DNA from 2 places in the Streptomyces sp. NPDC025806 genome. Region 1 is predicted to be linked to the other one. Evidence: riboswitches for the same ligand, from Rfam matches in the RefSeq annotation. Region 1 holds a riboswitch; the other holds the start of a gene.
The links. Region 1 has a riboswitch for thiamine pyrophosphate ahead of ACZ4E1_RS21695 (purine-cytosine permease family protein). Riboswitches for the same ligand answer to the same signal wherever they lie in the genome.
Positions count from the first base shown of each region.

Region 2: it holds a riboswitch for thiamine pyrophosphate, as region 1 does, so the genes downstream of both, thiO (glycine oxidase ThiO) here and ACZ4E1_RS21695 (purine-cytosine permease family protein) in region 1, are expected to answer to the same signal.

Region 1 is NZ_JBVHMU010000009.1:94,383-101,925, forward strand. It holds gene ACZ4E1_RS21665 (acyl-CoA dehydrogenase family protein) at 1-1,017, shown strand, start outside; gene ACZ4E1_RS21670 (MaoC family dehydratase) at 1,053-1,454, shown strand; gene ACZ4E1_RS21675 (lipid-transfer protein) at 1,451-2,635, shown strand; gene ACZ4E1_RS21680 (MaoC/PaaZ C-terminal domain-containing protein) at 2,632-3,477, shown strand; gene ACZ4E1_RS21685 (endonuclease/exonuclease/phosphatase family protein) at 3,474-4,328, opposite strand; gene lpdA (dihydrolipoyl dehydrogenase) at 4,496-5,908, shown strand; TPP riboswitch at 6,004-6,105, shown strand; gene ACZ4E1_RS21695 (purine-cytosine permease family protein) at 6,151-7,494, shown strand.
Region 2 is NZ_JBVHMU010000001.1:380,363-387,905, reverse strand. It holds gene ACZ4E1_RS01765 (NAD(P)/FAD-dependent oxidoreductase) at 1-1,124, opposite strand, end outside; gene ACZ4E1_RS01760 (avidin-fold protein) at 1,267-1,623, opposite strand; TPP riboswitch at 1,675-1,788, shown strand; gene thiO (glycine oxidase ThiO) at 1,786-2,973, shown strand; gene thiS (sulfur carrier protein ThiS) at 2,970-3,170, shown strand; gene ACZ4E1_RS01745 (thiazole synthase) at 3,176-3,970, shown strand; gene pknB (Stk1 family PASTA domain-containing Ser/Thr kinase) at 4,054-5,997, shown strand; gene ACZ4E1_RS01735 (deoxyribonuclease IV) at 6,111-6,992, shown strand; gene ACZ4E1_RS01730 (sulfite oxidase-like oxidoreductase) at 7,016-7,543, opposite strand, start outside.

The DNA.
Region 1 (7,543 bases):
CGCGCCGTCGAGACCTCGGACAGCCGCACCGACGAGGAGCTCTGGCACACCCTCGCGGCGTCCGGCCTGCTCGCCGCCCCGCTGCCCGAGGCGGCCTGCGGCGCGGGCCTGGACCTGCCCGCGCTCTGCGTGCTCCTGGAGGAACAGGGCCGCCGCGTCGCGCCCGTCCCCCTGTGGCCCGCCGTCCTCGGCGCCCTGACCCTTGCCGCCCACGGCGGCTGTGTACCGCTGTCCTCGCTCGCCGACGGCAGCGCCCGGGTCACCCTGGCCCTGGAGGAGTTCGGACCGGCCGACCCGCGCGCACCCCGTACGACGACGGCCCGCCCCGACGAGGACGGCTGGCGACTCCACGGCACCAAGGCCGTCGTGCCCGCACCCGCCGGCGCCGGGCACGTCCTGGTGAGCGCCGCCACCGACGCCGGACCGGGGCTGTTCCTGCTCGCCGCCGACGCGCCCGGCGCGACCTGGACGCCCGCCGAGACCACCACCCACGACCGCAGCGCCCACCTCGACCTCGACGGCGCCCGCGCCCAGGCCGTCGGAGCGCCCGGCGATGGCGTCGTGGAGCGGCTCGTGGACCAGGCCTCCGTCGCCCTCGCCGCCCTCCAACTCGGCGTCGCACAAGGAGCGTTGGAGCACGCCGCCGCGCACCTCACGGCCCGCGAGCAGTTCGGCCGCCCCCTGGCCGCCTTCCAGGCCGTCCGGCACCAGCTCGCCGACTGCCTCATCGACATCGAGGCGATGCGCGTGACCCTGTGGCAGGCGGTCACCGCGCTCGCCGACGGGGAAGGAGGAGCCGAACAGGCCGTGCTCGTCGCCAAGTGGTGGGCCGGGGACGGCGGCGCCGACGTCGTGCACCGGGTCCAGCACGTGCACGGCGGCCTCGGCGTCGACACCGGCTACCCCGTCCACCGGCACTTCCTGTGGGGCCGGCAGATCTCCACCACCCTCGGCGGCCCCGGCGCGGGCCTCGCCCGGCTCGGCGACCTCCTCGCCGCCCAGGAGGTGCCCGCGTGACCGCCCCGGCCGCCCCCAGCAGAACGTACGACGACGTGACGGTCGGCGAGACGCTGCCGCCGCTGGAGATCCCCGTCACCCGGAGCCTGATCGTCGCGACGGCCCTGGCGAGCCGCGACTACCAGGACGTGCACCACGACCCCGAACTCGCCCGCGCGCGCGGTTCGAAGGACATCTTCATGAACATCCTCACCACGAACGGACTCGTCGACCGGTATGTCACCGGCTGGGCCGGACCGGGAGCCGTCGTCCGCGCCCTCCGCATCCGCCTCGGAGCGCCCAACTACCCGGACGACACCATGGTGTTGACCGGCACCGTCGTCACCAAGTCGGACGCGGGCCGGCGCGTGGAGATCGCGGTGCGCGGCACCAACAGCCTCGGCGCCCACGTCACCGGCACCGTCACCGTGTCTCTCCCCGCCGGAGCCGGACAGTGACCGGCGGGAGCCCGTTGTCGGGCCGCGCCGCCATCGCGGGTATCGGCGCCACCGAGTTCTCCAAGGACTCCGGCCGCAGCGAACTCCAGCTCGCCTGCGAGGCGGTGCTCGCCGCGCTCGCCGACTCCGGGCTCACGCCCGCCGACGTCGACGGCCTCGTCACCTTCACCGCCGAGACCAACTCCGAGATCCACGTGGCCCGTAACACGGGCATGGGCGAGGTCACCTTCTTCTCACGCGTCGGCTACGGCGGCGGCGCCGGCTGCGGCACCGTGCAGCAGGCCGCCATGGCCGTCGCCACCGGCGCAGCCGAAGTCGTCGTCTGCTACCGGGCGTTCAACGAACGCTCCGGCGAGCGGTACGGGCTCGGCCAGGCGGACCGGGCCCTCGACAGCAGCGCCGACCGGGCCGCGTACGCCTGGATGACCCCCTTCGGACTCAACACGCCCGCCCAGTGGGTCGCCCTGTTCGCCCGCCGCTACCAACACGAGTACGGGGCGACGAGCGAGGACTTCGGCCGCGTCGCCGTCGTCGACCGCAAGCACGCCGCGACCAACCCCGCCGCCTGGTACTACGAGCGGCCCATCACCCTCGCCGACCACCAGGCCTCCCGCTGGATCGCCGAACCGCTGCGGCTCCTCGACTGCTGCCAGGAGACCGACGGCGGCCAGGCCCTCGTGATCGTCTCCGCCGAACGCGCCCGCGACCTGCCGCACCCCCCGGCCGTGATCCGCGCCGCCGCGCAGGGCCTCGGCGACGACCAGCACATGATGACCAGCTACTACCGGCCGAAGATCAGCGGCATCCCCGAAATGGGCCTGGTGGGGCGGCAGTTGTACGCGCAGAGCGGGCTGCGGCCCGACGACGTCGACGCCGCGATCCTCTACGACCACTTCACGCCGCTGGTCCTGCCGCAGCTGGAGGAGCTCGGCTTCTGCGGCACCGGCGAGGCCAAGGACTTCATCGCCGACGGCCATCTCGAACTCGGCGGACGGCTGCCCACCAACACGCACGGCGGCCAGCTCGGCGAGGCCTATCTGCACGGCATGAACGGCATCGCCGAAGGGGTCCGCCTCGTGCGCGGCACCTCCGTCAACCAACCCGACGGCGTCGGCCACGTGCTCGTCACGGCCGGCACCGGCGTCCCCACCAGCGGTCTCGTCCTGGGAGTCGACCGATGAACGCACCCGTGTCCGCACCGACCGGCGCCGACTGGCGCGGCCACGCCCTCGGCAGCCGCACCGTCGGCTACACCGAACGCGACGCGATCCTCTACGCGCTCGCCGTCGGCGCCCGCGCCGACGAGCTCGACCTCGTGTACGAGGACCGCCTGCGGGTCCTGCCCACCTTCGCGCTCACCCTCGCCCAGTGGGCGCCCGACGCGTTCGGCTCCGCGGGCGCCTTCGACGTGACGACCGCCGTGCACGGCGCGCAGCGCCTCACCGTGCGCCGCGCCCTGCCGCGCAGCGGCGAACTCACCATGACGGCACGGGTGTCGCAGGTGTGGGACAAGGGCGCCGCCGCCGTCTACGAGGTCGAGGTGGAGAGCGAGTTCTTCGTGGCGACCTGGTCCCTCTTCGCCCCGGGACGCGGCAGCTTCGGCGGCGAGCGCGGCCCCTCAGCGCCGCGCCCGTCCGACACCGCCCCCGACCACCGCGTCACCGTGCCCACGCACGCCGAACAGGCCGCGCTCTACCGCCTGCTGGGCGACCGACACGCCATGCACATCGACCCCGGGGCCGCCCGGGCCGCCGGTATGCCTCGCCCGTTCCTGCACGGCCTGTGCACGCTCGCCGCGACGACCCTCCCGCTCGCCCGCACCCTGGGCGCTCACCCCGCCGACCTGGAGACCCTGGAGGCCCGCTTCTCGGCCCCGGTGTTCCCCGACGACCGGCTGCTCGCGGAGTGCCGGACGGACGGCCCGCGCGCCCTGACGTTCACCGCGTCCGACGCCGAACGGGGGAGCGCGGTCCTGTCAGGTGGCCGGGCCGCCTTCCGTACGGAGGACCGAAGGGATTGCTAGACATCCGGCCCGAGGTCGGCGTGGACGGCGTCGTGGTCCGAGTACCGGCTCGGATGGACGCCGTGCCCACGCGCCGCGATCCCGCGCAGGAAGACGTGGTCGAAGGTGCTGTGCCAGTCCGTCGTGGTGGCACAGCCCGCCGTGGGGGAGGGGCCGCACTCGGGCGCCGCGTTCCGGGCCACCTTCCACAGGGGGCGCAGCTCGGGCGACTCGGGCACGGCGTTGAAGTCGCCGAGCACGACCGTGTGCGCGTACCGCGAGACGGCCGTCGCGAGGAAACGGACCTGGCCCGCCCGGACCGACTCCTGGCTGCGCTGGGCGAGATGCGTGTCGAAGACGCGCACGGGCCGGCCACCCACCACGGTCGTGACGGCCAGATAGCCGCGGTCCTCGGAGCCGCCGTCCGGGTACTCCGCCGTCCTGCGCTCCGTCATCGGCTCCGCGGACAGGATCGCCTGCCCGAAGCCGCCCGGCCGCCACGGCAGCCCGCCGCACCGCCCCCAGTTGCGCAGCACCGGCCCGTACGCCACGTGGTAGCGCAGCCCGTACAGGCGCTCCAGGTGGTCCCGGATCCGCTCGACGTCCCGCGCGCACGCCTCCTGGAAGCCGATGACCTGCGGCGCGTACGCGGCGATGTGCGCTGCCCGCCCGACGGCGAGTTCGGGTCCGCCGCAGGGATTGCACAGGTTCCACGTCATCACCCGGCCCTCGACGACGTCCGTGGGCGCGCCCGGCGGCAGCGCGGGCCGGGCGACGAGCGTTCCGGCGGGCGCGCTCGGACCGAGCAGCAGCAGGGCGAGCACGCACAGGACGATCGCGAGCGACCGCCCATGCCTGACGGACCGGAACACCGTTCGCCTCCCCCTGCCATGTCCGACCGTGAAGTCCGACGACTGTGATGTCCGACGCTGTCGAGGGTATGCGCCTCATCGCGGTGGTGGCCGACCCGTCGGAGCGGCAGAATCCGACACGGCGGGCGATCCCCGCGACGGACGAGGCTATGAAAGAGGACATGGTCATGGTGGAGCAGGACGAGCGGTTCGACGTGGTCGTACTGGGAGCGGGACCCGGCGGATACGTGGCCGCGGTCCGTGCGGCCCAGCTCGGCAAGCGGGTCGCGGTCGTCGAGGAGAAGTACTGGGGCGGCGTCTGTCTGAACGTGGGCTGCATCCCCACCAAGGCCCTGCTGCGCAACGCGGAACTGGCCCACATCTTCCACCACGAGGCGAAGACCTTCGGCATCAAGGTCGACGGCCAGGTCACCTTCGACTACGGCGAGGCCTTCACCCGCAGCCGCAAGGTCGCCGACGGCCGCGTCAAGGGCGTCCACTACCTGATGAAGAAGAACAAGATCGCGGAGTTCGACGGCCGCGGCACCTTCCTCGACGCGCACACCCTCCAGGTCGCCGGGTCCGACGGCACGACCCGCACCATCGGTTTCGAGCACTGCATCATCGCCACCGGCGCCACGCCCCGGCTGCTGCCCGGCACCCGGCGCAGCGAACGCGTCGTCACCTTCGAGGAGCAGATCCTCGCCGACGAGCTGCCCCGCTCGATCGTCATCGCCGGCGCGGGCGCGATCGGCATCGAGTTCGCGTACGTGCTGCACCAGTACGGCGTGAAGGTGACGATCGTCGAGTTCCTCGACCGGATGGCGCCCCTGGAGGACGCCGAGGTGTCGGCCGAACTGGCCCGCCAGTACCGCAAGCTGGGCATCGACGTGCTGACGTCGACCCGGGTCGACGCCATCGACGAGTCCGGCCCCGACGTCCAGGTCACCGTCACCGGCAAGGACGGCGCCCAGCAGGTCCTCACCGCCGACAAGGTCCTCCAGGCCATCGGCTTCGCACCCAACGTCACGGGCTACGGCCTGGAGGGCACCGGTGTCGCGCTCACCGAGCGCGGCGCGATCCAGGTCGACGGCTTCTGCCGCACCTCGGTGCCGCACATCTACGCCATCGGCGACGTCACCGCCAAGCTGATGCTCGCGCACACCGCCGAGGCGATGGGTGTCATCGCCGCCGAGACGCTCGCCGGCGCCGAGACGATGGAGCTCGACTACGCGATGATCCCGCGGGCCACCTACTGCCAGCCGCAGATCGCCAGCTTCGGCTACACGGAGGCGCAGGCCCGCGACCTCGGCTACGACGTGAAGGTCGCCAAGTTCCCCTTCATGGCGAACGGCAAGGCGCACGGCCTCGGCGACACCAACGGCTTCGTCAAGCTCATCAGCGACGCCACGCACGGCGAGCTCATCGGCGGGCACCTGATCGGCCCGGACGTCACCGAGCTGCTGCCGGAACTGACGCTGGCCCAGCAGTGGGACCTCACCGTCCACGAGGTCGCCCGCAACGTGCACGCGCACCCGACGCTGGGCGAGGCCGTGAAGGAGGCCGTGCACGGACTCGCGGGCCACATGATCAACATGTGACGCGCCCCGGAGGCCGGCATCGCTGACCGGAGTGTGGGACGGAGCCGGGGCGGCTTCGTCCCCCGCCCGGTCAGCGGCTAGTGTTCGCTCCCGTACTGCCCGACACGGGGTGCTCCCGCACATGCGACGGAGCTGAGATCACACCCGTAGAACCTGAACCAGTTAGCACTGGCGGAGGGATGTCAGCGATGTCGATACCGCATGTCTCGAGCGAGCCCCGGAGCGCCGCCTTTGACGGGCGGATGCCCACCGCGCCGGGGGACTGGCGCCCCGAGGCGCGCGGCATCGCGCCCGTCCCCGAGGAGCACCGCTACGGCGGCGCAGGCCGCCTGTTCACCGTCTGGTTCGCGCCGAACCTGACGATGAGCGGTGTCTTCACCGGCACGGTCGGCATCGCCCTCGGCCTCGACTTCGCGACCGCGCTGGCCGCCGTCGTCCTCGGCACGGTCCTCGGCGCGATCCCCACCGCCTACCTCGGCACCTGGGGCAGCCGCACCGGCGCCGGACAACTGCCGCTCGCCCGGCTCGCGTTCGGGCGCGGGGTCGTGGTCCCCGGCGCGCTCCAGTGGCTGTCGTCCATCGCCTGGGACGCGCTCATCGGCCTGTTCGGCGGCGACGCGCTCGCCCGGCTGTGCGGCTGGCCGTTCTGGCTCGGCGCCCTGGTGATGATGGGCGCGCAGGGGCTGCTCGGCGCGTTCGGCTACGAGGCTATCCACCGCCTGCAGAAGTGGATGACGGCCGTCCTCGCGGTCGCCTTCTGCGCCCTGGCCCTGCGTCTCGCCGACGCGGGCGTCACCCCCGCGTCCCACGGCGCCGCACAGGGCGCCGACCGGATGGGCGCGTTCGTCCTCACCACCACCGTCGCGCTCAGCCTGTCCGTCTCCTGGGCCCCGTACGCGAGCGACTTCAGCCGCTACCTCCCGCGCACCACGTCCCCGTCCCGCATGTTCTGGTGCACGCTCGCCGGCATCGTCGTCTCCTTCACCGCGGTCGAGGCGCTCGGACTGGGGGGCGCCTCCGTCTTCACCGACCAGACCGCCCAGGGCGTCGACACCCTCCTCGGCGGAGGCGTCGTCGGCTCGCTCGGGCTGCTGGCCGTCGCGCTGGCCGCCCTGTGCAGCAACGCGATGAACGACTACAGCGGCTCGCTCGCCCTCCAGGTCGTCGGCGTCCGGCTGCCCCGCCCGCTCGGCGCCGCGCTCGCCGCACTCCTCGGCTTCCCGCTCGTCCTGTGGATGCACGCCGCCGACACCGCGGCCCGCTTCCAGAACGTGCTCCTGTTCGTCGGCTACTGGATCCCCGGCTTCGTCGCCGTCGTCCTCGTCGACTGGTTCGCCCGCCGCCGGGCCCGCGACGGGGCGCCCGTGGACCTCGCGGCGGAGGAGAGCCGGCCGCAGCCCGTGCTCCCCGCTCTGATCGCCTTCGCCGGATCCTTCGCCGCCACCGTGCCGTTCATGGACACCGCCCTCTATGTGGGACCTGTCGCCGAGGCGCTGCACGGCGCCGACCTCGGCTACTACGTGGCCTTCGTAGTCGCTCTTGTCCTCTATGTCCCGGTCCGGCTCCGCAGGCGCGCCGAGGTCTGATCCACCCCGTCCGGCCATGCCCACTGAAAGCGGGACAAATCCCGAAATT
Region 2 (7,543 bases), on a different contig from region 1:
CCCACGGCCAGGACGGCGACCAGGGCGCCCTCGCGCAGCCAGCACACCGACCAGGCGGCGCCGGCCGGGTCGCCGCGCCACACGGTGGTGTCGGCGGCGTCGTGGTGGCCCGCGTACTGGACGAAGCGGCCGAACTGCTCGGACCAGAAGTAGGGCACCGGGTCGTAGACGGCCGGGGTGGTGCCGATGATGTTGGCCGCGACGGTGCGGGGGCCCTGGAGCGCGTTGTCCCAGTGGTGGACCATCAGGCGCTGTCCGTAGCGGGCGGACGGGAACGAGGAGCAGTCGCCGACCGCGTACACGTCCGGCACGGAGGTGCGCAGCCCCTCGTCGGCAACGACCTCGTGGTGCTCGCCCAGGACGAGGCCGGAGCCGTCGAGCCAGGCGGTGGCGGGGCGGGCGCCGATGCCGACGACGACGGCCCCGGCGGGCAGCCGCGTCCCGTCGTCGAGGACCACGACTCCGGGCTCGACGCGCTCCACGCGCGCGTGGGTGCGCAGTTCGGCGCCGGCGTCCGCGTACCAGGCGGCCATCGGGGCGGCGACCTCCGCGGGCAGCGCACCGGCCAGGGGGCGCTCGGCGGCCTCGACGACGGTGACCCGGCAGCCCGCGTCGCGCGCGGCGGTGGCGAACTCGGCGCCGATCCAGCCGGCGCCGACGACGACCACGTCGTGCTGCTCGACGAGGACGGGCCGCAGCCGCTCGGCGTCGTCGAGGGTGCGCAGCAGGTGAACGCCGGGGACGCCGCCGGCGCCCGGGAGGCGGATCGGTTCGGCACCCGTCGCGACGACCAGGGCGTCGTACGGGACGGGGCCTGCGGCGGTGTCGAGCTCGTGGTCGGCGGGGCGCAGGCCGGTGACCTCGCGGCCCAGCTGCAGGGTGACGCCGAGGGCCTCGAAGTCGACGTCGAAGGCGGAGCCCTCGGCCTTGCCGAGCAGGACGGCCTTGGAGAGCGGCGGCCGGTCGTAGGGCTGGTGGGGTTCGGCGCCGATCAGCGTGACCGCCCCGGTGAAGCCCTGCTCGCGCAGCGCCACCGCCGTCTGCACGCCGGCCATGCCCGCGCCGACCACGACGACGTGCCGGTCGCCCGGGGGCGTCTCGTTCCCGCTCTCCTGATCGCTCACAAGGTCACCTTAGGCACCCGTGCGGGCATGGGTCAGCGGCCCGGGCCACTCGCGTTCCGTGACGTCCTGCACACGTGTCACCGGTTTAGCGATCAACGCCCCGCGATCATCCCCGCGGCCATCCCCGTGACGACCCCCGCGATCACTCCCGCGCGGCGGGCGCGGCGATCTCCTCGACGACGCTCGTGCCGCTCCCCTCCTGCGACTCCCACTCCCAGGTCTCGTCGAGCCGGACCCGCCCGTCGGGCCGTTCGGAGACGGTGGAGACGCAGTGCCCCGAGGACGTCGTCCCGTCGGTCTTCAGCTGGACGTAGCGGAAGTCGAGCCGGTCGCCCGCGCGGGTGCCCACGAGGTGGCCGCGCACGATGTCGCCGCCTTCGTAGGAGGCCCATATGCGGCCCTCCTCCTCCCTGTAGGCGAAGCGGGTGCGGGTGCCGACCTGACCGGGGGCCTGGTCGGTCACGGGGGCGAGGAAGAGTCCGTCGAGGGATCGGGCCACGGGCTGGGCTCCCTTACTGGGTGGCGTGCCGAACGGCTAGGGTGGCCAACGTAAAGCACACGCGGGAGCCCGTACGCAGCGGGCTGAGAGGGAGGCTGGAGCGGCCTCCGACCGTACGAACCTGATCCGGGTCATGCCGGCGAAGGGAGGGGCTGGACGCCCATGTCGCGTACGCCACCTGTCAGCGGGTCCGCCATCGACGTCGTGGTCGTCGGGGGCGGGATCATCGGTCTGGTGACCGCGTGGAGGGCCGCGCAGCGCGGTCTGTCCGTCGCGGTCGTGGACCCCGAGCCGGGCGGCGGCGCCGCCCGGGTCGCGGCCGGGATGCTGGCCGCCGTCACCGAACTGCACTACGGCGAGGAGACGTTGCTCGCCCTGAACGTGGAGTCCGCGCGCCGCTATCCGGACTTCGCGGCCGAGCTGTCCGAGGCCACGGGCCACGATCTCGGCTACCGCGCGTGCGGCACGCTGGCCGTCGCGCTCGACGCCGACGACCGCTCGCACCTGCGGGAGCTGCACGCGCTGCAACTGCGCTCGGGCCTGGAGTCCGAGTGGCTGTCGGGCCGCGAGTGCCGCCGCCTGGAGCCGATGCTCGCGCCGGGCGTGCGCGGCGGCCTGCGGGTCGACGGCGACCACCAGATCGACCCGAGAAGGCTCGCGGGCGCCCTTGTGACGGCCTGCGAGCGCGCCGGCGTCGCCTTCCACCGGACGTGGGCCGAACGGCTCTCCGTCGTACGGGATCGGGCGCGCGGCGTCGCCCTCGCCGACGGCGGCGAGCTCGCCGCGGAGCAGGTCGTGCTGGCCGCCGGCAGCCTCAGCGGGCGCCTCGCGGGCGTCCCCGAGGCGCTGCTGCCACCGGTGCGCCCGGTCAAGGGCCAGGTACTGCGCCTGACCGTGCCCAAGGCCTACGCGCCGTTCCTGAGCCGCACGGTCCGCGCAGTCGTGCGCGGCGGCAATGTGTACCTGGTGCCGCGCGTCAACGGCGAACTGGTCGTCGGCGCCACCACCGAGGAGCTCGGCTGGGACACCACGGTCACCGCCGGCGGCGTCTACGAGCTGCTGCGCGACGCGCACGAGCTCGTGCCCGGCATCACCGAACTGCCGCTGACGGAGACGCGCGCGGGCCTGCGCCCCGGCTCCCCGGACAACGCGCCGATCCTCGGCCCGACGGCCCTGCCCGGCCTCCTTCTCGCCACCGGCCACTACCGCAACGGCGTGCTGCTGACCCCGGTCACCGGCGACGTCATGGCGCACACCCTGGCCACCGGTGAACTCCCGGACGAGGCACGTCCGTTCACCCCCCAGCGCTTCAGCACCACTTTCCCGGCCCTCTCGGAGCAGCCCGCATGAACGTGTCCGTGAACGGCGAGCCGCGCACCGTGGCCGCCGCGACCAAGCTCGACGAACTGGTGGCCACGCTGACCACCGCCCCCTCCGGCGTCGCCGCCGCCCTCAACGAGACCGTCGTCCCGCGCACGCAGTGGGCCGCGACCGCGCTCACCGAGGGCGACCGGGTCGAGGTCCTCACCGCGGTCCAGGGAGGCTGAGCGACATGGCGGACGACGCTCTCGTCCTCGGCGGCACGACGCTCTCCTCGCGTCTGATCATGGGCACGGGCGGCGCCCCGAGCCTCGACATCCTGGAGCGCTCCCTGGTCGCCTCCGGGACCGAGCTGACCACGGTCGCGATGCGCCGCGTGGACGCCTCCGTCCACGGCTCGGTTCTCTCCGTCCTGGAGAAGCTCGGCATCCAGGTGCTGCCCAACACGGCGGGCTGTTTCACCGCGGGCGAGGCCGTCCTGACGGCCCGCCTCGCGCGCGAGGCGCTCGGCACGGACCTGGTCAAGCTCGAGGTGATCGCCGACGAGCGCACCCTGCTGCCCGACCCGATCGAGCTGCTGGACGCGGCCGAGACGCTCGTGGACGACGGTTTCACCGTGCTCCCGTACACGAACGACGACCCCGTGCTCGCGCGCAAGCTGGAGGACGTGGGGTGCGCGGCGGTCATGCCGCTCGGCTCGCCGATCGGCTCCGGGCTCGGCATCCGCAACCCGCACAACTTCCAGCTGATCGTCGAGCACGCGCGCGTGCCGGTGATCCTGGACGCGGGCGCGGGCACGGCCTCCGACGTGGCGCTCGCCATGGAGCTGGGCTGCGCCGGTGTGATGCTCGCCTCCGCGGTGACCCGCGCGCAGGAGCCGGTGCTGATGGCCGAGGGCATGCGGCACGCGGTGGAGGCGGGCCGCCTCGCCCGCCGCGCGGGCCGCATTCCCAGGCGGCACTTCGCCGAGGCGTCCTCGCCGACGGACGGGATGGCCCGCCTGGACCCGGAGCGCCCGGCCTTCTGAGCGGGTCGCACAGGGTCACAGGTCTGCTGCAGTACCTCCCGGGCGGGCCGGGCCTGTCGGTCACTCCTCGTACACTCGCCTGCGTGGACACGACCCTTCAGGACCCGCTGCTCGGGCAGGTGCTCGACGGCCGGTACCGCGTCGACGCACGGATCGCGGTCGGCGGGATGGCCACGGTCTACCGGGCCGTGGACACCCGCCTCGACCGCGTGCTCGCGCTCAAGGTGATGCACCCCTCGCTGGCGGCCGACGCCTCGTTCGTCGACCGCTTCATCCGCGAGGCCAAGTCCGTCGCCCGCCTCTCGCACCCGAACGTGGTGGGGGTGTACGACCAGGGCACCGACGGCGCGTACGTGTATCTGGCGATGGAGTACATCGCGGGGTGCACGCTGCGTGACGTGCTGCGCGAGCGCGGGGCGCTGCGCCCGCGGGCCGCGCTGGACATCCTGGAGCCGGTGCTCGCCGCGCTCGGGGCGGCGCACCGCGCGGGTTTCGTGCACCGCGACATGAAGCCGGAGAACGTCCTGATAGGGGACGACGGCCGGGTCAAGGTGGCGGACTTCGGTCTGGTCCGCGCGGTGGACACGGTGACGAACACGACGGGCGCGGTGCTCGGCACGGTCTCGTACCTGGCGCCGGAGCAGATCGAGGACGGCACGGCGACGCCGAGCGTGGACGTGTACGCGTGCGGTGTCGTCTTCTACGAGATGCTGACCGGCGGCAAGCCGCACTCCGGGGACACCCCGGCCCAGATCCTCTACAAGCACCTGAACGAGGACGTGCCGCCGCCCTCGGCCGCCGTCCCGGGCCTGCCGTACGCGCTGGACGAGCTGGTGGCGTCGGCCACGGCCCGCAACCCCGAGGTCCGGCCGCCGGACGCCGTGGCGCTGCTGTCGCAGACCAGGGAGGCGCGGGCGACGCTGTCCGACGCCGAGCTCGACGCGGTGCCGCCGCAGGCGCGGGAGGCCGACCACGCGGGCGCGGACGACCGGACGAGCGTGATCCCGCGCGCGGTGCGCACCGCCGGGGTGCAGATGTCGCTGCCGGCCGAGCCGGACCAGGACGCCCTGCACCGGACGAGCCGACTGGAGACCCCGCCGCCCGCCGCCCCGCCCGTGCCCCACGGCACGGGCCGCGGCCGGGCCCCGCGCCGCGGCCTGTTCGCGGTCGTCGCGGCGGTCCTGCTGGTGCTCGGCGTCGGCGCGGGCGTCTGGTACATCAACTCGGGCCAGTTCACGAAGGTCCCGGCGCTGCTCACCAAGACGGAGGCGCAGGCCGAGAAGCGGCTCGACGCGGCCGGTCTCCAGGCGGGCACGACCCGGTACGCGTACAGCGGCACGTACGAGCGCGGCACGGTCATGGCGACGGATCCGAAGTCCGGTGCGCAGATCCGTGACGACGGCACGGTGACGCTGACCGTGTCGAAGGGCCCGAAGACCGTGAAGGTGCCCGACCTGAAGGGCACCTCTCTCCCGACGGCGAAGAGCGACCTGAAGCACCGGGGTCTGTCCCCGGGCATGGTCACCGAGCAGTTCAGCGAGGAGATCCCGAAGGGCTCCGTGATCAGCACGGACCCGGCGGCGGGCACGACGCGCGACTCCGGCACCGCGGTGGCCCTCGTGGTCTCCAAGGGTTCGCCGGTCGACGTCCCGGACGTCACGGGGCAGTCGGAGCAGGACGCGGTCGCCGCGCTGGAGGAGCTCGGGCTCAAGGCGAAGATCGAGCCGCAGCGGGTCGAGTCGCAGACCGACAAGGGTTCCGTGGCCGCGCAGTCCCCCGAGCACGGGCGGCTGGCCGAGGGCGACACGGTGTCCCTGACGATCTCCAAGGGTCCGCCCATGATCGAGGTCCCGGACGTCACGGGCCTGAAGGTCGACGAGGCGCACGCCAAGCTGGAGGGTGCCGGCTTCCAGGTCGACGAGGACCGCGGCATCCTCGGTCTGTTCGGCGACACCGTGAAGAGCCAGTCGGTCGAGGGCGGGGACACGGCGCCGAAGGGCTCCGAGATCACGATCACCATCCGCTGACCGGCACGATCGCCGTCCGCCGCCCCGCACGGTCCGCGGCCCGCTCCCGCCTCCTGGGAGCGGGCCGCGGACCGTGCGGGCGCGCATGACACCCTGGCCCGGTGAACAGCAGCATCCGCAATCCGATCGGCGGCCATGTGCCGGTGGCCGGGGGCCTCGCCTCCATAGGCCTGTCCTACGCCCGTGAGCTCGCCGCCGAGGCCGTCCAGGTCTTCGTCGCCAATCCGCGCGGCTGGGCCACTCCGCCCGGGAACCCGAAGCAGGACGAGACGTTCCGGGAGCGGTGCGCCGAGGACGGCGTCCCGGCGTACGTGCACGCGCCGTACCTGATCAACTTCGGCTCGCACACCGAGGCCACCGTCGACCGGTCCGTCGACTCGCTGCGGCACTCGCTGCGCCGGGCACGGGCCATCGGCGCGCTCGGTGTCGTGGTGCACACCGGGTCCGCGACCGGCGGGCGGGCGCGCGAGACGGCGCTGGCCCAGGTGCGCGAGCGGATGCTGCCGCTGCTCGACGAGCTGACCCACGACGACGACCCGTTCCTGCTCCTGGAGTCCACGGCCGGCCAGGGCTCCTCGCTCTGCTCGCGGACCTGGGACTTCGGGCCGTACTTCGACGCCCTGGACCGGCATCCGAAGCTGGGCGTCTGCCTGGACACCTGCCACATCTTCGCCGCGGGCCACGACCTGACGGGCCCCGCGGGCATGCGGCAGACCCTCGACCTGCTGGTGGAGACGGTCGGCGAGGGCCGCCTCAAGCTGATCCACGCCAACGACTCCAAGGACGTCGTCGGCGCCCACAAGGACCGTCACGAGAACATCGGCTCGGGCCACATCGGCGCCGATCCCTTCCGCGCCCTGATGGCACATCCGGCGACGGCGAACGTCCCGCTGATCATCGAGACACCGGGCGGCAAGGAGGGCCACGCCGCGGACGTGGCCCGGCTGAAGGAACTCCGGAAGGCTCCTGCGGGAGAAGATCACCCGAGGCGCTGAGGGACACCCCCGGGGCACACGCCCTAGAGCTCGGGACCTTCCCCGGGCTCTTCCTGGTAGGAGTAGCGCTGCTCGCGCCACGGATCCCCCACGTTGTGGTACCCGCGCTCCTCCCAGAAGCCGCGCCGGTCCGCCGTCATGTACTCGATGCCGCGGACCCACTTCGGGCCCTTCCACGCGTAGAGGTGCGGGACGACGAGCCGCAGCGGGAACCCGTGCTCGGCGGTGAGCAGTTCGCCGTCCTTGTGCGTGGCGAAGATGGTGCGGTCGGCGGCGAAGTCGGCCAGTCGCAGATTCGAACTGAATCCGTACTCGGCCCAGACCATCACGTGGGTGACGCCGGGGTCCGGCGGCGCGAGCTCCAGGATCGTGGAGGCGAGCACCCCGCCCCATTCGGCGCCGAGCATGCTGAACTTCGTGACGCAGTGCAGGTCGCCGACGACGGTCGTGTACGGGAGGGCCGAGAACTCCTCGTGGTTCCAGCAGCGCTTCTCACCGTCGACGGTGGTCCCGAAGACCCTGAACTCCCAGCGCTCGGGGCGGAACTTGGG